3 regions of the Streptomyces sp. NPDC017993 genome follow, and region 2 is predicted to be linked to each of the others. Evidence: riboswitches for the same ligand, from Rfam matches in the RefSeq annotation. Region 2 holds a riboswitch; each other region holds the start of a gene.
What was found. A riboswitch is a leader RNA that binds a small molecule or an ion and turns the genes downstream of it on or off. The one in region 2 is predicted to bind thiamine pyrophosphate.
Positions count from the first base shown of each region.

Region 1: another riboswitch for thiamine pyrophosphate. It lies ahead of thiC (phosphomethylpyrimidine synthase ThiC); the one in region 2 lies ahead of ACH4FH_RS19915 (thiamine ABC transporter substrate binding subunit).
Region 3: another riboswitch for thiamine pyrophosphate. It lies ahead of thiO (glycine oxidase ThiO); the one in region 2 lies ahead of ACH4FH_RS19915 (thiamine ABC transporter substrate binding subunit).

Region 1 is NZ_JBIRGO010000002.1:193,380-200,134, reverse strand. It holds gene ACH4FH_RS03935 (IclR family transcriptional regulator) at 1-438, shown strand, start outside; gene ACH4FH_RS03930 (SsgA family sporulation/cell division regulator) at 543-965, shown strand; gene ACH4FH_RS03925 (YibE/F family protein) at 1,049-2,434, opposite strand; TPP riboswitch at 2,504-2,661, shown strand; gene thiC (phosphomethylpyrimidine synthase ThiC) at 2,656-4,458, shown strand; gene ACH4FH_RS03915 (hypothetical protein) at 4,615-4,992, opposite strand; gene ACH4FH_RS03910 (copper chaperone PCu(A)C) at 5,021-5,413, opposite strand; gene ACH4FH_RS03905 (hypothetical protein) at 5,813-6,178, opposite strand; gene ACH4FH_RS03900 (helix-turn-helix transcriptional regulator) at 6,182-6,755, opposite strand, start outside.
Region 2 is NZ_JBIRGO010000010.1:97,344-104,098, reverse strand. It holds gene ACH4FH_RS19935 (phosphatidate cytidylyltransferase) at 1-989, shown strand, start outside; gene ACH4FH_RS19930 (4-oxalocrotonate tautomerase family protein) at 1,942-2,157, shown strand; gene ACH4FH_RS19925 (hypothetical protein) at 2,232-2,648, opposite strand; gene rlmN (23S rRNA (adenine(2503)-C(2))-methyltransferase RlmN) at 2,881-3,987, shown strand; TPP riboswitch at 4,021-4,141, shown strand; gene ACH4FH_RS19915 (thiamine ABC transporter substrate binding subunit) at 4,246-5,331, shown strand; gene ACH4FH_RS19910 (ABC transporter permease) at 5,370-6,755, shown strand, end outside.
Region 3 is NZ_JBIRGO010000007.1:44,901-51,655, reverse strand. It holds gene metF (methylenetetrahydrofolate reductase [NAD(P)H]) at 1-817, opposite strand, end outside; gene thiE (thiamine phosphate synthase) at 993-1,643, opposite strand; gene ACH4FH_RS14375 (Rv2175c family DNA-binding protein) at 1,768-2,133, opposite strand; gene ACH4FH_RS14370 (NAD(P)/FAD-dependent oxidoreductase) at 2,280-3,521, opposite strand; TPP riboswitch at 3,677-3,789, shown strand; gene thiO (glycine oxidase ThiO) at 3,787-5,013, shown strand; gene thiS (sulfur carrier protein ThiS) at 5,010-5,225, shown strand; gene ACH4FH_RS14355 (thiazole synthase) at 5,235-6,029, shown strand; gene pknB (Stk1 family PASTA domain-containing Ser/Thr kinase) at 6,176-6,755, shown strand, end outside.

The DNA of each region.
Region 1 (6,755 bases), on a different contig from region 2:
CGCGAGGGTGAAGTGGAGGTCGTGGCGGTGACCGATGAGCCGGGCCGGCCGCCGGTTGAGGAGTGGGTGGACTTCCGCACCACCGCACACGCACATGCGATCGGCCAGTGCCTGCTCGCGCAGTTGGACGAAAACTCCCGGAAGGAGCATTTGTCCCGATATCCGGTGCAGTCGATAACGCCATTTTCCGTGCGATCAGAGGACGATCTGCTGCACCGTTTGCATACGGTGCGTCGCGGCCAAGTCGCTTTCGAGCATCAGGAATATGCCCTGGGCACCGTCTGCGCGGCGATCCCCATCCAGGTCGGCGCTGCCGCTGCCGCCTTGGCTGTTTCCCTTCCCGTGGCCGAGCTGCATCGATTGCGTAACGTGACGAACCGACTACGGAAAATGGCGGAGGCGACACTAACGACACTCGCCTTCTCTATCAGTATCTGAAAACTCACTCCTTGTGATCTGCTTGCACGTGACAGACGATGGCGTCAATAGGGCTTCGGGGGACGATTCCCGGCCATCTCCGATCAAGTGCGGGGCAGTGGTTGATGACCGACACAGTTCAGGCAGAAGTGATCATGAGCTTCCTCGTCTCGGAGGAGCTCGCGTTCCGGATCCCGGTGGAGCTGGACTTCGACAGCGCCGATCCGTACGCCGTCCGGCTCACCTTCGATCTCCCCGGCGATGTGCCCGTGACATGGGCTTTCAGCCGCGAACTGCTTCTGGACGGGCTGAGCCGGCCGTCCGGTGAGGGCGATGTGCGCATCGAACCGTCCTCCGCGGAGCACCTCAGCGACATCTTCATCAGTCTCCAGGTCGGCGCCGAGAAGGCTCTGTTCCGGGTCAGCGCGCCCCCGCTGGTCGCCTTCCTGGACCGCACGGACCGGCTGGTACCGCTCGGCAAGGAAGAGGTCTTCGACACGCTGGAGGCCGTACTGGACCGGATCCTCACGGAGGCGCCGGCCGGCTGACCCCCGAAGGGCCGGCCCAGTCGGTCATGCCCCGCCGACCACGCCGACCGCACTTCCCCGGCGACCGGGCCGTGCCGGCCCTCTCACTGCTTTCGTCGCCTGCCCCGCGACCCGCGCCGTCCGGACCGGCCCCGCGCGGCGCTCTGCCGCGCCCCGAAGCCGTCGGCAGCCCCTGGCGCGGAGGAGCCGGCATCCGGTTCGGCGCCCGGTGCTGCCGCGCTGTGCCCCTTGCGGTCCGCGGAGACGACCATCGCCGCGAGCAGCGTCGTCAGCGGCACCGAGGCGACCAGCCCGATGCTGCCTACCAGCGTGCGCACGATCTCCTCCGCCACCACCTCGCTCGTGGCGACGGTCCCCACGTCGCTCTGTGCGATCGAGAACAGCAAAAGCAAAGGCAAGGCGGCGCCCGCGTAGGCCAGCACCAGGGTGTTGACGACGGACGCGATGTGATCCCGTCCGATGCGCATCGCCGCGCTGTAGAGCGTGCGCCAACCCGCCGACGGATTCGCCTCCTTCAGCTCCCAGACCGCGGCGGTCTGGGTCACCGTCACATCGTCGAGCACACCCAGCGAACCAATGATGATCCCCGCCAGCAGCAGGCCCCGGATCTCGATGTCCGGGTACAGGCCGTGCACCAGTCCGGTGGTGTCGTCGGTGTTGCCGGTCAGCAGTGCCCAGCCGATGAACACCGACCCGAGCAGGCCGATCAGCAGCAGTGAGGCGAGCGTCCCGAGCACTGCCACCGATGTTCTGGCCGTCAGCCCATGGCACATGTACAGCGCGATCAGCATGATCGCGCTGCCCCCGACCACCGCCACCACCAGCGGATTGGAGCCCTGCAGGATGGCCGGGAGGATGAACAGCGTCAGCACGCCGAAGCTCGCCAGCAGCGCCACCAGCGCGAGCACTCCGCGCAGGCGTCCCACGGCCACCACCGCGAGCGCGAAGATCCCGGCCAGCACCCACATCGGGAAGCTCCGGTCGACGTCGCTGACCGAGTACTGCAGGTCCTTGGGCGCGTTGGGGGAGTACGCGACCACCACGTCCTGCCCGGTCGTGTAGTGCCGCGAGGCGTCCGGCGTCACCACCGTCTGGAAGGTCCGCCCGGCGTTCTCGCCGGTGGTGACCTTGATCGTCACCTGGTCGCAGTCCTTGCCGGTCGTCGATCCTCCGCCCGGTTGCTGCCCCGGCGGTGGCGTGGGCTGCGGCTGCTGCTCGGCGTTGACATCGGCGCAGTTCACCTTGTCCACCTTGAGCACCGTCGCCTGCTCCGTGGGCTGGTCGAAGCCCACACCGGACGGCTTGTGCGCCGGTGCGCCGCCCGGCCAGAGCACGGCCAGACCGACGACCACCGCGGCGGCGAACGGGATCAGAACGGCCGCGATGACCTTCCGCAGATGGCGGGATACGGGCGCGGCAGGCGCGTGGCCGTGCGCGTGGCTATGCGTATGGGGCTCCTGGCTGCTCACCGCCCGATCATCGCAAGAACGCAGGGGCCCCCTGGCCACCACGCCACATCGGCCGCTACCGTGGTGGCACTTTGCAATCGCGGGAGCTCGGAGCACCGGGCTGAGAGGGCGCTGACCTCCGCGGGACGTCCGGCAGACGCCGGGACGCAACCCACGGAAGATCGCTGCGTCGACCGCCGAACCTGTTACCGGGTAATGCCGGCGTAGGGAGTTGGGTCTACATGACTCTGCAGGATGCACGCACGCCCGAAAACGGTGCCGGTGGCCTTTCCGGCGACGGCGCCGAGCCGACGATCGGCTGGCACAAGGGCTATGTCTCCGGTTCGCGGCCCGACCTTCGGGTCCCGGTCCGGAAGGTGCACCTCACCAACGGCAAGGACGTGACGCTCTACGACACGTCAGGGCCGTACACCGACCCCAATATCGAAACCGACGTCCGACGCGGCCTCGCGCCGCTGCGGGAGAACTGGATCATCGCCCGCGGTGACACCGAGGAGTACGCGGGCCGTCCGCTGCGGCCCGAGGACGACGGCCTCAAGCACACCTCGCCGCGCGGCGGCCTCAAGAACCTCGACGCGGTCTTCCCCGGCCGGCCCCGGCAGCCGCGCCGCGGCCGGGACGGCGCGGCGGTCACCCAGCTCGCGTACGCGCAGCGCGGCGAGATCACCGCGGAGATGGAGTACGTCGCCGTCCGCGAGAACGTCACGCCGGAGTTCGTCCGCGACGAGATCGCGGCCGGCCGTGCGGTGCTGCCGGTCAACATCAACCACCCGGAGATCGAGCCGATGATCATCGGCAAGAACTTCCTGGTGAAGGTGAACGCCAACATCGGCAACTCCGCCGTCACCTCCTCGATCGAGGAGGAGGTGGACAAGATGACCTGGGCTACCAAGTGGGGCGCCGACACGGTCATGGACCTGTCCACCGGCCGCAACATCCACACCACCCGCGAGTGGGTGCTGCGCAACTCCCCCGTCCCCATCGGCACCGTTCCCCTCTACCAGGCACTGGAGAAGGTCGACGGCAAGGCCGAGGAGCTGACCTGGGAGATCTACAAGGACACCGTCATCGAGCAGGCCGAACAGGGCGTCGACTACATGACGGTGCATGCCGGTGTGCTGCTCCGTTACGTGCCCCTCACGGCCCGCCGCAAGACCGGCATCGTCTCGCGCGGCGGATCGATCATGGCCGCCTGGTGCCTGGCGCACCACCAGGAGTCCTTCCTCTACACCCACTTCGAGGAACTCTGCGAGATCCTCGCCTCCTACGACGTCACCTACTCCCTCGGTGACGGCCTGCGTCCCGGCTCCATCGCGGACGCCAACGACGAGGCGCAGTTCGCCGAGCTGCGCACCCTCGGCGAGCTGAACACCATCGCCAAGCGGCACGGCGTCCAGACGATGATCGAAGGCCCGGGACACGTCCCGATGCACAAGATCAAGGAGAACATCGACCTCCAGCAGGAGATCTGCGAAGAGGCGCCGTTCTACACGCTCGGCCCGCTGACCACCGACATCGCGCCTGCCTACGACCACATCACCTCCGGTATCGGCGCCGCGATGATCGCCTGGTGGGGCACCGCGATGCTCTGCTACGTCACGCCCAAGGAGCACCTGGGCCTACCGGACCGCGACGACGTCAAGACCGGCGTCATCACCTACAAGATCGCGGCTCACGCGGCGGACCTCGCCAAGGGCCACCCCGGCGCCCAGGAATGGGACGACGCGCTGTCCGACGCCCGCTTCGAATTCCGCTGGGAGGACCAGTTCAACCTGGCCCTCGACCCGGACACCGCCCGGTCCTTCCACGACCAGACGCTGCCCGCGGAGCCGGCGAAGACGGCCCACTTCTGCTCGATGTGCGGCCCGAAGTTCTGCTCCATGAAGATTAGTAGAAGCATCACAGAGCAATTTGCCCCTGATCTCGCTGTGACCAGCGATGATGAGGTTCAAGCGGGGATGCTCGCCAAGTCGAAGGAGTTCGCGGCATCGGGCAACAGGGTCTACCTGCCTATTGCTGACTGATCTTCTGACGTCTCAGCGTCCCCGGGCATATGTGCTCGGGGACGCCTGAGTGAGGAGGCAGGCCCCTTCTCACCGTGATCGAGAGAACGACGGCGGCCACCGCGCCACGTGCCCGTCTGGCCGGGTCCTTCTGCGGACACTTGGTCCGCTGCGCTGTTACTTCTCGATCGTGATGTCGGCGAAGCTGATGAGGAAGGCGTCGGGGTCGTCGTCCTCGTCGAGGTGGTAACTGGCGCTGGCCCAGGCGTCGGTGAGGCGGATGCGGCGGGAGGCGGGGTTGGCGGGGTCTCCGGCGATGAGGACGACGTCCTGGTGGGTGTCGGTGTTCTCGACGTCCTCGACCCAGGTGGTGGTGGCCGGGTGGCGGACGTCGCCGCGGGTGAGGACCACGTTGCCCCACAGGGGTACGGGGGCGTTGGGGTTGGAGGTGAGGAAGGCGTCGATATCGAGGTCGTTGTTGATGAGGGTGAGCTTGGTGACGGAGTCGAGCGCTTCGGCGTGGTTGTTGCCGAGGTCGAGGTGGTATGCGGTCATGTTGGGGTCTCCTGGTGGCGTCGGCGGGTCAGTACAGCTCGGGGGAGGTACGGACGGGCATCCGCATTTTGAAGACCTTGCCGTCGCTCAGGAAGAAGATGACGCGGGCGTTGTCGCCCGGGGTGATCAGGTGAGTCGGCTTCTGGAACATGATGTGGTACTTGCCCGGTACGAGCGCGAACTCGCCCTTGGCGGGGATGGTGAACTTGTCGACCTTGACCATCTTCGAGCTCTCGCTGTCGACGACGGTCTGATAGATCGAGATGTCCTTGTAGTCGGGGCTCTTGATCTTGGTGACGTCGAAGCTCTGGTCGGAGGAGTTCTTCAGGGTGACGTAGCCGGCGGCGGGTAGAGCGTTCGGCAGCCAGCGGACCCAGTAGCTCTTCTCCGCAGGTGTGATGTCGGTGGATTTCGGCGTCATTGATGTGCTCCCTTTCGTGGGGTCCCTCGACCCCACCCGGTGAACACGCTATGCATTCGCCCGATCACGCAATAGGTTGTGCGCGGAAGATCATCCGATCCGGTGGCGAGCCCCTGCACCTACCGCAGGAATCGCCTTCAGAGACGTCCCAGCCCACCGACCGGCCAGGCAAGCTAGGCCGATCTCGTTGAACTGATGGATCACATGCCGCAGCGATTCCTCGTTCGCCCGCATAGTTGGGCGATCCCCGGACTCAGCCTCCGCCGATCGCGGCCAGCGGCCCTTACGCTCACCCGCATCCGAGCGGTCCTGGCGCCATGCACCGCCAACCCGGCAAACGTTGCCGGTCAAAGCACTATGGCGTCAGCCTCGTGCGTGCTCAAGGTTGACGTCAGACCGTCAGCCCAAGGACTTGTCGATGGCCTCGAAGATGTCGGAGTCGGTTTCCTTCTGCCAGTCCGGCAGCTCGGGCCAGTCGGCGACGTAGCCGGGCTTCGGGTCCTCGAAGTGCTTGAACATTTGGGCTGTCCAGCACGTCGCGACGAACCGGCCCTTTTGCTCGCGTGTCAGTCTCGACGCGTGGCCCGCGCTCACTTCGAGAAACTGTCGGACCTGCTCGTATACGGCAGCCGCAGCCTGGCGTTCCCAGTCGGGGGTGTCCTCCCAGGGAGTGACATAGCCGGCCTTCGGCTCGCCGGGGAAGTGCTCGCGTACGCCAGCGATCCACGTTTCCCGGAACAGCCGGGCGCCCTCGGTCTGTGACATGTTCTACCCCTCTCCTCGCACAGTGCTCAGTGCGTCGATCTCGGCTCCCAGCTCGGCCACGCGCCCATCGCGGACCAAGGGGCCAAATTCGGCTCGCAGGTCCCGGAGTCTACGGGCGACGTAGCCGGAGGAAGATTCCCTGGCGAGTTGTACGGCCTGGCCGCCGAACGTGACTACTTGCTCAAGGTCACGCCGCTTTGCTCCGATCGCAGCGAGGTCGGTAAGCACGGCGCCTCGGCGTCGGAACGACTGGCCTTCAGCGAGGGCTTCTTGCTTAAGGGCGCTCTGCAGAGCCTTCTCGGCGAGGTCGAGCCGTCCAAGCTGCACGTAGCGCGCCCCGCGGTCCTCTGCTAGCCGCGATCCGTCAAAGCGCAACCACCCGCCGTTGTGGCCTGGGCCAGCAAGCTCCTGCACCTTGTCTGCTTCGTCTAGAGCGCGTTCGCAGCCATTCAAGTCGCCAAGGCCGGCATGGGCCACGGCCTGTACAGAGGCGACCCAGTGGCGTGTCGACAGGGAGCTATCGCCGCGCTTGGCGACCCTCTCGGCGGCCGACAGAATTCCGGCGGCTTCTCTATAC
Region 2 (6,755 bases):
ACCGGGACCCCCGGGACATCCGGGACGACCGGGAGCACCGGGACGACCGGGGGGCTGCTCGGCTGAGCGGCCCCCTGTTCCGCGACGAAAAGCCGCAGGAGCCCATGCCCACCTCTTTCCCCGGTCCTTCCGGGCCCGAGAGCCCGCAGAACCGAGAGAAGCCGCAGAAGAAGAGCGCGGGCCGTAATCTGCGGGCCGCGATAGGGGTCGGCGTCGGCCTCGGTGTGGTCATCGCTGCCTCCCTCTTCTTCTACAAGCCCCTGTTCATCGGCGTGATAGCGATCGCCGTTGTCGTGGGCCTGTGGGAGCTGACCTCGCGGCTGGCCGAGCGCAAGGACATCCGCGTACCGCTGGTGCCGCTCGCGGTCGGCGGCACCGCCATGATCATCGCCGGGTATGTGCGGGGTGCCGAGGGTGCGTGGGTGGCGATGGCGCTCACCGCGCTGGCCGTCCTCGTCTGGCGGATGACGGACGCGCCCGAGAACTACCTGCGGGACGTCACCGCCGGAATCTTCGCGGCGTTCTACGTGCCGTTCCTCGCGACGTTCGTGGCCCTGATGCTCGCCGCCGAGGACGACGGCCCGCAGCGGGTGCTGACGTTCCTGCTGCTGACGGTCGTCAGCGACACCGGCGCGTACGCGGTCGGCTGGCGCTTCGGCAAGAACAAGCTCGCGCCGCGCATCAGCCCCGGCAAGACCCGCGAGGGACTCCTGGGCGCGGTGGCGTTCGCGATGGTCGCCGGCGCGCTGTGCATGGAGTTCCTGATCAACGACGGTGCCTGGTGGCAGGGCCTGCTGCTCGGCCTCGCGGTCGCGGCCAGCGCCACCCTCGGCGATCTCGGTGAATCCATGATCAAGCGCGACCTGGGGATCAAGGACATGGGCACCCTGCTGCCCGGCCACGGCGGCATCATGGACCGCCTCGACTCCCTGCTGCCGACCGCCCCGGTCGTCTGGCTCCTGTTCGTCATCTTCGTGGGCTCCGGCTGACGGGACGGGCAGACAACCGGAAAGCAGCTGGAAACAGCAGGACAGAGCAGGAAGAGACCGCCCGAGCGATTCCGCCGGGCGGTTTCTCGTGGTTGCGGGCGGGGTGTGTCTTCCGCGCCGGGCCCTGCTTCGGGCGGGGGCGGGATAGCTGCCTGTAGGTCGGACGACCTGTGGAGGCACGGACGGACGCTCGTTCGCGGGGCGGATGCATGTCGGCGAACATCTCCGCAGGAAACAGCGCTCCACGGTGCTCGACCCCGAACGCGACCACACTCCTGGCCGGGCTCAACTCCCGGCACGTGGTCCACTCAACCGGCCCGAACCGTCTCCCCGACCCACTCCGCTTGAACCACGAAACGAGTCCGGCCCCACCGCGAGGTCATCAGGATCGAGGCGGACGAGATCCCGACACGGATCACACGCACAGAATTCCCCTTCGCTGAGGGCCTGCCAGCGAACATGAATGGTTGACTTATCGAGTTCCCGGTTTGGGAAGTCAAGTTGATTTTTCAAGTGATTCGGCGGGGGCGTTGGTGGGGAAAGCAGCGGGTGCATCTGCCAGAGAAGTTCGGCTTCTGGAGCGGTGGCTCAACCGGTTGTGTGTAGGTCGTCTTCGGATTGTCCGAGGCTGACCAATGGCCGCCCAACAAGGGCCCCAGCGGAACTGAGCTGCTGCCCGTCACGGGCGTCAATCTGCGACACTTGTAGAGGAATGCAAGCGCCGCAGCGCTGATAGCAGCGGTAGGCATCAGCCTCGCTGATCACGGTTAACCGGCCCCGCCGGACGAGGGTCGGGCGCCGTCCACGAGTGCTGTTGCGGCAGGCCACGAGAAAGCTGTGCGGCTCGTGGCGCCCTGCTCCCCGAAGAGGGGACACGAGCCCACACTGCATTCGGCCCTGGTACCCAAAGCGACACGACGGCTCGATCTCACCATCACGTGGGAGGCATGCGATGCCATTCATCGACATCAAGGTGATCGCGGGAGTGTTCACGCCCGAAGAGAAGCAGAAGATGGTCAAAGATGTCTCCGAGGCGTTGATCGCCATCGAAGGCGAGGCAATGCGACCGGTGACGCATGTCGCGATCACCGAAACACCCAGCGGCGAATGGGCAGTCGGTGGCCAGGCCCTGACAGCCGCAGACGTTCAGGCCAAGAGGGCGGGCTAGCCCAACCGGTAGGTGTCTTCGGGTTCCTGCCTGTCGCAAGGCAGCAGTACATCCCATCGCTGCTGCGGCTGGTCTCAGATTCGAGCAATGAGGGTCATGAAGGAACGCCGCTCGATGAAGTGGTCGAAGGCCGGCTGTACCTCGCCGTCCACCCGATCGACGCCGCAGATGTAGAGCTCGGGGCGGTTCGACAGCAGCTCGAAATCCCGCATGGCGTCCTCGAAGCGGCACAGCACGCCGGGCTCGGAGGCGGAGTCGATGATCAGCGAGTGGCTGTGCAGAGCGATGGGTGTCCGGCGAGCCCAGTCCACTACGGCTTCGTCCGAGACGTCGTCCAGTCCCAGTGAGCGGTGTGGCAGGTCTCGCCAGTCGATGCCACTACCTGCCCATGGCAGCGTGCTGAGGTACGCATGGAACTGAGTGGGCAGAAACGTGGGCTGTACCTCCGCACCATGCTTGCGGAGCCACGGTTCGATCTCATTGATGCGCATGATCGAGAGGCTAGGGCGACTTCCCCCGTCGTCCCACTGCCTCACGAGAGGTGATCCGCGGCGGCCGAGGCCCTGGGGGCGGCAGCAGCACCTCACGGCGACGGATGGCGTCCCGGGCCGTCCCTGGGCCGTGCGAGGTCGGCCACCGGCGGCAGAGGGCCTCACGGGGTGACCGGACCCACCTCGCTCCGGCCCGGGCCGGAGCGAGACGATCTGCCACACTGGACGGACCATGCCTGCACCCGGAGAACTCACCTTTGTCGCGCCGCGCGGGGCCAAGAAGCCGCCGCGGCACCTTGCCGATCTTGAACCTGTCGAGCGCCGTGAGGCGGTTGCCGCGATCGGTGAGAAGCCGTTTCGCGCCAAGCAGCTGTCGCAGCACTACTTCGCCCGTTATGCGCACGACCCGGCGCAGTGGACCGACATTCCGGCGGCGGCGCGCGAGAAGCTGGCGGCCGAGCTGCTGCCCGACCTGATGAACGTGGTGCGGCACATCTCGTGCGACGACGACACCACCCGCAAGACGCTGTGGAAGCTGCACGACGGCACGCTCGTCGAGTCCGTGCTGATGCGCTACCCGGACCGGGTCACCATGTGCATCTCCTCGCAGGCCGGCTGCGGCATGAACTGCCCGTTCTGCGCCACCGGCCAGGCGGGGCTGGACCGCAACCTCTCGACCGCCGAGATCGTGCACCAGATCGTCGACGGGATGCGGGCGCTGCGGGACGGCGAGGTGCCGGGCGGGCCGGCGCGGCTGTCGAACATCGTCTTCATGGGGATGGGCGAGCCGCTGGCCAACTACAAGCGGGTGGTCGGCGCCGTCCGGCGGCTGACGGACCCCGAGCCGGACGGGCTGGGCCTGTCCCAGCGGGGTATCACCGTTTCCACCGTCGGCCTGGTGCCGGCGATGCTGCGGTTCGCCGACGAGGGGTTCAAGTGCCGGCTCGCGGTGTCGCTGCACGCCCCGGACGACGAGCTGCGGGACGAGCTGGTGCCCGTCAACACCCGCTGGAAGGTCCGCGAGGTGCTGGACGCGGCCTGGGAGTACGCGGAGAAGTCCGGGCGTCGTATCTCCATCGAGTACGCGCTGATCCGGGACATCAATGACCAGGCGTGGCGCGGTGACCTGCTGGGACGGCTGCTCAAGGGCAAGCGCGTCCATGTCAACCTGATCCCGCTGAACCCGACGCCCGGCTCGAAGTGGACCGCCTCGCGGCCCGAGGACGAGCGGGCGTTCGTCCAGGCCATCGAGGCGCACGGCGTCCCGGTGACCGTGCGGGACACCCGTGGTCAGGAGATCGACGGGGCCTGCGGACAGCTCGCGGCCTCGGAACGCTGACCGCTCGCTGGTACCGTGTGATCGAACAAATGCACATTCCGACAGGGGAGCGCCACAGCGCTGAGAGTGCGGTCGCGTCGTAGTCATACGGTGCCCGCAGACCCTTGAACCTCGCCCGGGTCATTCCGGGTAGGAAGTTCGGTCGTCACTCATGCTGTTGCGCCCCGCCCCGGTCCGTCCGCCGTACGTCCTGCGACGTCTTCTGCGGTGGGCTCCGGGCGGGGCCGCGTCTCTTCCTGGCCAGCCAGGAGGAAATCAGTGAGCACCACCAGCAAGGTCATCGCGACCGCGCTCGCCGCCGCGGTCGGTATGACCGTCCTCGCCGGATGCGGCGGCTCGGACGGCGGCAGCGGGAGCGCCGCGGACGCCAAGACCGTGACGCTCGTCAGCCACGACTCCTTCAACGTGTCGAAGTCGGTGCTCGCCGCGTTCGAGAAGGAGAGCGGCTACAAGGTCAAGATGCTCAAGGGCGGCGATGCCGGGAAGGCCGTCAACCAGGCGATCCTGTCCAAGGACAACCCGCAGGGCGATGTGTTCTTCGGCATCGACAACACCCTGCTCTCGCGTGGCCTGGACGAGGGCATCTTCAGCCCGTACAAGGCCAAGGGCCTGGACAGCGTCCCGGGCGAGCTCCAGCTCGACAAGGCCGAGCACCGCGTCACCCCCCTCGACTACGGCGACATCTGCGTCAACTACGACCGCGCCTACTTCGAGAAGCACAAGATCGCGCCGCCGAAGAGCTTCGACGATCTGATCAAGCCCGAGTACAAGGGGCTGCTCCTGACGGAGAACGCCGCGACGTCCTCGCCGGGCCTCGCCTTCCAGCTCGGCACCATCGCGAAGTACGGCGCCGACGGCTGGCAGGACTACTGGAAGAAGCTCAAGGCCAACGGCGTCGAGGTCGTCGACGGCTGGGAGCAGGCGTACTACGAGCGGTTCACGGGCTCGGCCGCCGCCAAGGGCAAGGGCGACAAGCCGCTGGTGGTCTCCTACGCGTCCAGCCCGCCGGCCGAGGTCCTCGGCAAGAAGCCGCAGCCCGAGCAGGCGCCGACCGGCGTCGCGACCGGCACCTGCTTCCGCCAGGTCGAATTCGGCGGCCTGCTCAAGGGTGCGAAGAACGAGAAGGGCGGCAAGGCGCTGCTGGACTTCCTGCTGAGCAAGCAGTTCCAGGAGGACGTGCCGCTGCAGATGTTCGTCAACCCGGCCCGCAAGGACGCCGAGCTGCCGGAGCTGTTCACCAAGTACGGCGCGACGATCGACAAGCCGGCGACGCTCGCCCCGGAGAAGATCACCGAGAACCGCGAACAGTGGATCAAGCAGTGGTCCTCGCTCGTACTGAAGTAGCCCGTGGCCGGCGCGGGAACACCGCGCGGGGAACGGCGGTGCGGCTCGGCCTGATGGCCCTGCCGCTCGCCTTCTTCGCGCTGTTCTTCGCCTACCCCGTCGTCTCGATCGTCGGACGGGGGCTGAAGGACGGCGGGCAGTGGCAGCTCTCCCGGATCGGTGAGGTGCTCGGCGATCCGGACCTGCTGCACGTCCTGTGGTTCACCGTCTGGCAGGCGGCCGCCTCCACCGCGCTGACGCTGCTGATCGCGCTGCCCGGCGCGTATGTCTTCGCGCGCTTCGACTTCCCCGGCAAACAGCTGCTGCGGGCCGTCGTGATGGTGCCGTTCGTGCTGCCGACCGTGGTCGTCGGCTCGGCCTTCCTCGCCCTGGTCGGGCGCGGCGGCCTGCTGGACGACCTGTGGGGCGTACGGCTGGACACCTCGGTGTGGGCGATCCTGCTGGCGCACGTCTTCTTCAACTACGCGGTGGTCGTACGGACCGTCGGCGGCCTGTGGGGGCAGCTCGACCCCCGTCAGGAAGAGGCCGCCCGGGTGCTGGGCGCCGGACGGTTCGCGGCCTGGCGGCGGGTGACGCTGCCCGCGCTGGGGCCGGCCGTCGCGGCCGCCGCGCTGATGGTCTTCCTCTTCACCTTCACCTCCTTCGGGGTGGTGCAGATCCTGGGCGGGCCCACCTTCTCCACGCTGGAGGTGGAGATCTACCGGCAGACCGCCGACTTCCTGGACCTGCCGACCGCCGCGGTCCTCACCATGATCCAGTTCACCGCGGTCCTGGGCCTGCTGTCGCTGCACGCCTGGACGGTGCGCCGCCGGGAGTCCGCCCTGCGGCTCGTCGACGCGTCGCAGACCGCGCGCCGGCCGCGCGGCGCCGGCCAGTGGGCGCTGCTGTGGAGCACGCTCGCCGTCATCGCCGTCCTGCTCATCGCTCCGCTGCTGGTCCTCGCGGAGCGCTCGTTCGCCGGGCCGGACGGCTACAGCGCGGTCTTCTACGAGACGCTGGGATCGGCCGCGACCGCCGACAGCACCTTCGCTGTCCCCCCCCTCGAAGCGCTCTGGAACTCCCTCGCCTACGCGGCCGTCGCGACGTTGATCGCGCTGGTGGTCGGCGGTCTGGCGGCGGCCGCACTCACCCTCCCCGCATCGCGCGGCCGTGCGGCGGGCAAGGTCCCCACGGCCGGCCGGCTCGTCCGCGGGTTCGACGCGCTGCTGATGCTGCCGCTAGGGGTCTCGGCGGTGACCGTCGGCTTCGGATTCCTGATCACGCTCGACAGGCCGCCGCTCGACCTGCGCTCCTCGTGGTGGCTGGTGCCGCTCGCCCAGGCGCTGGTCGGGGTGCCGTTCGTGGTCCGGACGATGCTGCCCGTACTGCGGGCGGTGGACGGCCGGCTGCGGGAGGCGGCCGCGGTGCTCGGCGCCTCACCCTGG
Region 3 (6,755 bases), on a different contig from region 2:
AGCGCGCACACAACTCCGTTGCGTACTCGATGCCAATGGAGCGTACAGCGGCCGGGTCATCCTTGACGGCAAGGATGCGTTCGGCCAGCTCCGGCGGGAAGGCCGCGTTGCTGAGCTGCGCGAAACGCTCGATCTGGCGCACGTTGGTGACCGGCATGATCTCCGGAATGATCGGCGTCGAGCAACCCGCCGCCGCCACGCGGTCCCGCAGCCGGAAGTAGTCCTCCGGGTAGAAGAACATCTGCGTGATGGCGAAATCCGCGCCGGCCCGGCACTTGTTGACGAAGTGGGCGACGTCGGAGTCCCAGTCCTTCGAGCGCGGGTGCATCTCGGGGAAGGCGGCCACGCCGACGCAGAAGTCGCCGGACTCCTTGATCAGCTGGACGAGGTCGGCGGCGTAGTCCACACCATCGGGGTGCCGCACCCAGTCGCCCATCGGGTCGCCGGGCGGGTCCCCGCGCAGCGCGAGCATGTTGCGGATGCCCGCGTCGGCGTACTGCCCGATGATGTTGCGCAGGTCGGCCGTGGAGTGGTTGACCGCGGTCAGGTGGGCGACCGGGGTGAGGGTGGTGTCCGTGGCGATGCGCTCGGTGGCGCGCACCGTGCCGTCACGGGAGGTGCCGCCGGCGCCGTACGTCACGGAGACGAAGGTCGGGGAGACGGCCTCGATCCGGCGAATGGCGTTCCACAGGGTCCGCTCGCCCTTCTCGGTCTTCGGGGCGGCGAACTCGAACGAATATGACTGCTTGCCGGAAGCCAGCAGCTCGCGCACTGTCCGTGCGCGATCAGTCCTGGTGGAAGCTGTACCTAGGGCCATACCGGCAGGTTAACCACCGGCCGGTCACACTCCAACCGGCACCGGCGTTATGCCTGGTAAGCCGGGTTCATGTCCACTGGTTGGACAACTCCCGGCCATCAGGGCGTCCGGAAAATGCCATGGAACCGGGATCAAGGGCGCAGAGCGATGGTCCGCGCTCCGGTGCGCCCGCGGCTCATGCGTCCCAGGCACGCACCCGCTTCGCCAGCGCCGCGGCGGCCGCGGCGGGATCGTCCGCCTCGGTGAGCGCACGGACCACCACGACCCGCCGCGCGCCGGCCTCCAGCACCTCGTCCAGGTTGCCGGCGTCGATCCCGCCGATCGCGAACCAGGGGCGTTCGGGCGCGCGCGAGGCGGTGTGGCGGACCAGGTCGAGGCCGGGGGCGTGGCGGCCGGGCTTGGTGGGCGTCGGCCAGCAGGGCCCCGTGCAGAAGTAGTCCACGCCCGGCTCGGCGATGGCTGCGTCCACCTCGGCCTCGGCGTGGGTGGAGCGGCCGATGAGCACCCCCGCGCCGAGGATGGCGCGGGCCGCGGGCACCGGGAGGTCGCCCTGTCCCAGATGCAGCACCTCGGCGCCGCTCGCGTGGGCGACGTCCGCGCGGTCGTTGACCGCCAGCAGCTTGCCGTGCCGTCGGCAGGCGTCCGCGAGGACTTCGAGGTGGTCGAGCTCCTCGGCCGCCTCCATGCCCTTGTCGCGCAGCTGGACGATGTCCACGCCGGAGGACAGCACCGCGTCCAGGAACTGCGGGAGGTCGCCCTGCCGCTTGCGGGCGTCCGTGCACAGATACAGCCGGGCGTCGGCCAGGGCCTGTCGTGCGGTGTCCATCGGGCGGCTTCCCCCAGGTCGGTGGCGTACGGGCCGGACGGTCCGGCCCGTACGCCCCTCAGATGCGGATGCGGTTACGGATGCTGGTGTGTTTGCTGTTGTGCGCGCGCTCGCGCCGGGTGCGTCAGACGGCGAGCGCCTGAGCGCGGCGCTTCACCTCCGTGCCGCGATTCTCGCGCAGCGCCTGCGCGGGGGTGCCGGGCAGGCTCTCGTCAGGCGTGAAGAGCCACTCCAGCATCTCCTCGTCGGCGAAGCCGTCGTCGCGCAGGAGGGTCAGGGTCCCGACCAGACCCTTGATGATCTTGCCGTCCTTGATGAAATCGGCCGGCACGTGCAGTGCCCTGTTCTCGCCGCGGCGCACCGCGATCAGCTGGCCCTCCTTGACCAGCTGCCGGACGCGCGTCACCTCGACGCCGAACGCCTCGGCGATGTCGGGGAGGGTGAGCCAGGCGGGGACGAGTCCATCGATGTTTGCGTCAATCTCGGTCACAGGACAAGCGTGCCACCTCGCACTGACAGCCGGTAGCCGGGCATCGCCATCGGGGGCCCACGGCACACCGGTGGGTGAGCCGCGCGGGCCCTCGGTGGGGCCCGGTGCCGGCGGCGCGGCGCCCGGCGGGCGCCCCGGCCCGCCCCCTACCGGACCGCCGACTTCAGCGATACGGACGCGACGGCCGCCCGGACGCGGTCCAGCTTCGCGCCGCGCTCGATGAGCTTGCGCCCCTGGGCGAGGTCCCGGGGCCGCCCCACGGCCAGCAGCGCCACCAGGGTGTCCTCGCGCAGCCACAGCACCGTCCAGGCGGCGCCGGTCGGGTCGCCGCGCCAGACCAGGGTGTCGGCGACCGGGTGGTGGCCCGCGTACTGCACGAAACGGCCGAACTGCTCGGACCAGAAGTACGGGACCGGGTCGTAGGCCAGGCCCGGCGCGGCACCGCGGGCGATGTTCTCGGCGACCGTCCGCGGCCCCTGGAGGGCGTTGTCCCAGTGGTGGATCAGCAGCCGGCGGCCGTAGCGGGCGGACGGGAACGACGCGCAGTCGCCGACCGCGTACACGTCGGGTGCGGAGGTGCGCAGCCACTCGTCGGCATGCACGGAACCGTCCTTGGGGGACAGCTCGATTCCCGAGCCGCCCAGCCAGCCGGTCGCCGGCCTGGCGCCGATCCCGACCACCACCGCGTCGGCGGGCAGCGTCGTGCCGTCCGCGAGCTCGACCGCGCCCGGCCGCACGGAGTCGACCGGTACGCCGGTGCGCAGCTCGGCTCCCGCCTCGGTGTACCAGCCGGTCATGTGGGCGGCGACCTCGGCGGGCAGCGCACCGGCCAGCGGGCGGTCGGACGCCTCGACGACGGTGACCGCGCAGCCGGACTCGCGTGCCGCGGTCGCGAACTCGGCGCCGATCCAGCCGGCCCCGACGACGACGATGCGCTGCCGGGCGGCCAGCACCGGCCGCAGCCGCTCCGCGTCGTCGAGGGTGCGCAGCAGATGGACGCCGGGCTGCGATTCGCCGCCAGGCAGGTGGATCGGATCGGCGCCGGTGGCGATCACGGCGTAGTCATAGGGGACGGGCCCGTCGGCCGTCTCGACGACGTGGGCGTCCGGCACCAGACCGGTGACCGGCCGGCTGAGCTGCAGATCGATGCCGAGCGCGGGGAAGTCGACGTCGAAGGTGGAGCCGTCGGCCTTGCCGAGCAGCACCGCCTTGGACAGCGGGGGCCGGTCGTAGGGCTGGTGGGGCTCGTCGCCGAGCAGCGTGACGGCGCCGCGCCAACCCTGTTCGCGCAGCGCGACCGCGGTCTGCACACCCGCGATTCCCGCGCCGACGATCACCACGCGCGGCGTGCGGTCAGGGGCCTGGGAAGACTTGCTCTGCTGGCTCACGCGATCACTCTAGGACGGCGGGTCGCGCCGCTCGCAGCAGCGCGCAAGGAGATCTCTGACACAGCGTCACCGGCGGTCACGCCGGAACGCCGGCCCGCCGACGGCCCGGGGCGCTCCCTTACGACGCGTCGCGGACGCGTATTAGGGTGACGGGTACACGCACTCGCGGGAGCCCGGACGCACCGGGCTGAGAGGGAGGCTGGCCGGCCTCCGACCGTACGAACCTGATCCGGGTCATGCCGGCGAAGGGAGGGGCTGGACGCCCATGCATCCACCTGCCACACCATCGGCCGCTGCGACCACGCACCCCGATGTCCTCGTCATCGGGGGCGGCATCATCGGACTCGTCACCGCCTGGCGGGCGGCCGGCCGCGGGCTGCGCGCCGCCGTGGCCGACCCCGCGCCCGGCGGCGGGGCGGCCCGGGTCGCGGCGGGCATGCTCGCCGCCGTCACCGAGCTGCACTACGGCGAGCAGACCCTGCTCGGGCTCAACCTCGCCTCCGCGGAACGCTATCCGCGCTTCGCGGCGGAGCTGGAGGAGTCCAGCGGACAGCAGGTCGGCTACCGCAGGTGCGGCACCCTCGCCGTCGCCCTGGACGCCGACGACCGCGCCCACCTGCGCGAGCTCCACGCCCTGCAGACCCGCTCGGGCCTGGATTCACAGTGGCTGACGGGGCGCGAGTGCCGTCGCCTGGAGCCGATGCTCGCACCCGGCGTACGCGGCGGGCTGCGGGTGGACGGCGATCACCAGGTGGATCCGCGCCGGCTGGCGAGCGCCCTGCTGATCGCCTGCGAACGCGCGGGGGTGACCTTCCACCGCAGCTGGGCGGAGCGCCTGACGGTCCACGGCGACCGGGCGACCGGGGCCGAGCTCGCCGACGGCACACGGCTGTCGGCCGGCCAGGTCGTGCTGGCCGGGGGCAGCTACAGCGGGCGGCTGGCCGGTGTCCCCGAGGACGTGCTGCCGCCGGTGCGCCCGGTCAAGGGCCAGGTGCTGCGGCTGCGTATGCCGGAGCCACCGCGCGGCGGCTCCCCCTTGCTGTCGCGCACCGTACGGGCGGTCGTCCGCGGCGGCCCCCTTTACCTGGTGCCCCGGGAGGACGGGGAGCTGGTCGTCGGCGCCACCAGCGAGGAGCTGGGCTGGGACACCACCGTCACCGCCGGCGGGGTCTACGAGCTGCTGCGGGACGCGCACGAGCTGGTCCCCGGCATCACCGAGCTGCCGCTCGTCGAGACCTGCGCGGGGCTGCGCCCGACCTCGCCGGACAACGCGCCGATGCTGGGCCCGACCGCGCTGCCCGGCCTCCATCTGGCCACCGGCCACTTCCGCAACGGGGTCCTGCTGACCCCGGTCACCGGCGACGCGATGGCCGAGGTACTGGCCACCGGAAGCCTCCCGGAAGAGGCCCGCCCCTTCTCCCCCGCGCGCTTCTCCGCCACCGCCGGCTCGCGGCCGGAAAGCGCCCGCGCCCCACAGGAGCAGCCCGTATGAGCGCCCCGACCGTGTCCGTGTCCGTCAACGGCGAATCCCGCGACGTCCCCGCCGGCCTCACCCTGGACCGGCTCGTCGCGACCCTGTCCAAGGCGCCCGCCGGGGTGGCCGCCGCGGTCAACGAGACCGTGGTGCCACGCACCCGCTGGCCCCTCACCCCGCTCGGCGACGGCGACCGCGTCGAGGTGCTCACCGCGGTCCAGGGAGGCTGATCCGCACCGATGGCCGATGATCTTCTCACCATCGCCGGGACCGCGTTCCGATCCCGTCTGATCATGGGAACGGGTGGCGCGCCCAGCCTCGACGTCCTGGAGCGCGCGCTGCTCGCCTCCGGTACGGAGCTGACGACGGTCGCCATGCGGCGCCTGGACCCGACCGTGCAGGGCTCGGTGCTGTCCGTGCTGGAACGGCACGGCATCCAGGTGCTGCCGAACACCGCGGGCTGCTTCACCGCGGGCGAGGCGGTGCTCACCGCCCGGCTCGCCCGGGAGGCGCTCGGCACGGACTGGGTCAAGCTGGAGGTCGTCGCCGACGAGCGCACCCTCCTGCCCGACCCGATCGAGCTGCTGGACGCCGCCGAGACGCTGGTGGACGACGGTTTCACGGTGCTGCCGTACACCAACGACGATCCGGTGCTGGCCCGCAAGCTGGAGGAGGTGGGGTGCGCCGCGATCATGCCGCTCGGCTCCCCCATCGGCTCCGGCCTGGGCATCCGCAATCCGCACAACTTCCAGCTGATCACCGAGCGGGCCGGCGTCCCCGTCGTGCTGGACGCCGGTGCCGGCACCGCCTCCGATGCCGCGCTCGCCATGGAGCTGGGCTGCGCGGCGGTGATGCTGGCGTCGGCGGTGACCCGGGCCCAGGAACCGGAGCTGATGGCGGACGCCATGCGGCACGCGGTCGAGGCTGGCCGGCTGGCGCACCGCGCGGGCCGGATCCCGCGCCGGCACTTCGCGCACGCGTCCTCGCCCACCGAGGGCGTGGCGGAGCTGGACCCGGAGCGGCCTGCGTTCTGACCCGGCGGGCGGGCCCGCCGCTCGCGGGCTCCGACCCCGGAGCGGCGGTCCGTGGCCGGTGCTCCTGTCACCGTTCGGCTGCAGTACGCCCCGGGTGACCGCCGCGGCGTTCGACGTGTCGGTGGTTCCTCGTAGACTTCTCTGCCGTGGATACCACCCTTCAGGACCCGCTCGTGGGCCAGCTGCTCGACGGCCGCTACCGCGTCCAGGCGCGCATCGCCGCCGGCGGTATGGCCACCGTCTACCGGGCGGTGGACACCCGGCTCGACCGCGTGCTGGCGCTGAAGGTCATGCACCCGACCCTCGCGACGGACCAGGCGTTCGTCGAGCGCTTCATCCGCGAGGCCAAGTCGGTCGCGCGCCTGTCCCACCCGAATGTGGTGGGCGTCTTCGACCAGGGCGCGGACGGCACCTACGTCTATCTGGCGATGGAGTACGTCGCCGGCTGCACCCTGCGCGACGTCCTGCGTGAGCGGGGCGCCCTGCAGCCGCGGGCCGCGCTGGACATTCTGGAGCCGATCCTCGCCGCCCTGGGCGCCGCGCACCGCGCCGGCCTGGTCCACCGCGACATGAAGCCGGAGAACGTCCTCATCGGCGACGACGGCCGGGTCAAGGTCGCCGACTTCGGCCTGGTGCGCACCGTCGACACCCACACCACCTCCACCGGCGCGATCCTGGGAACCGTCTCCTACCTCGCCCCCGAGCAGATCGACAGCGGCACGGCCG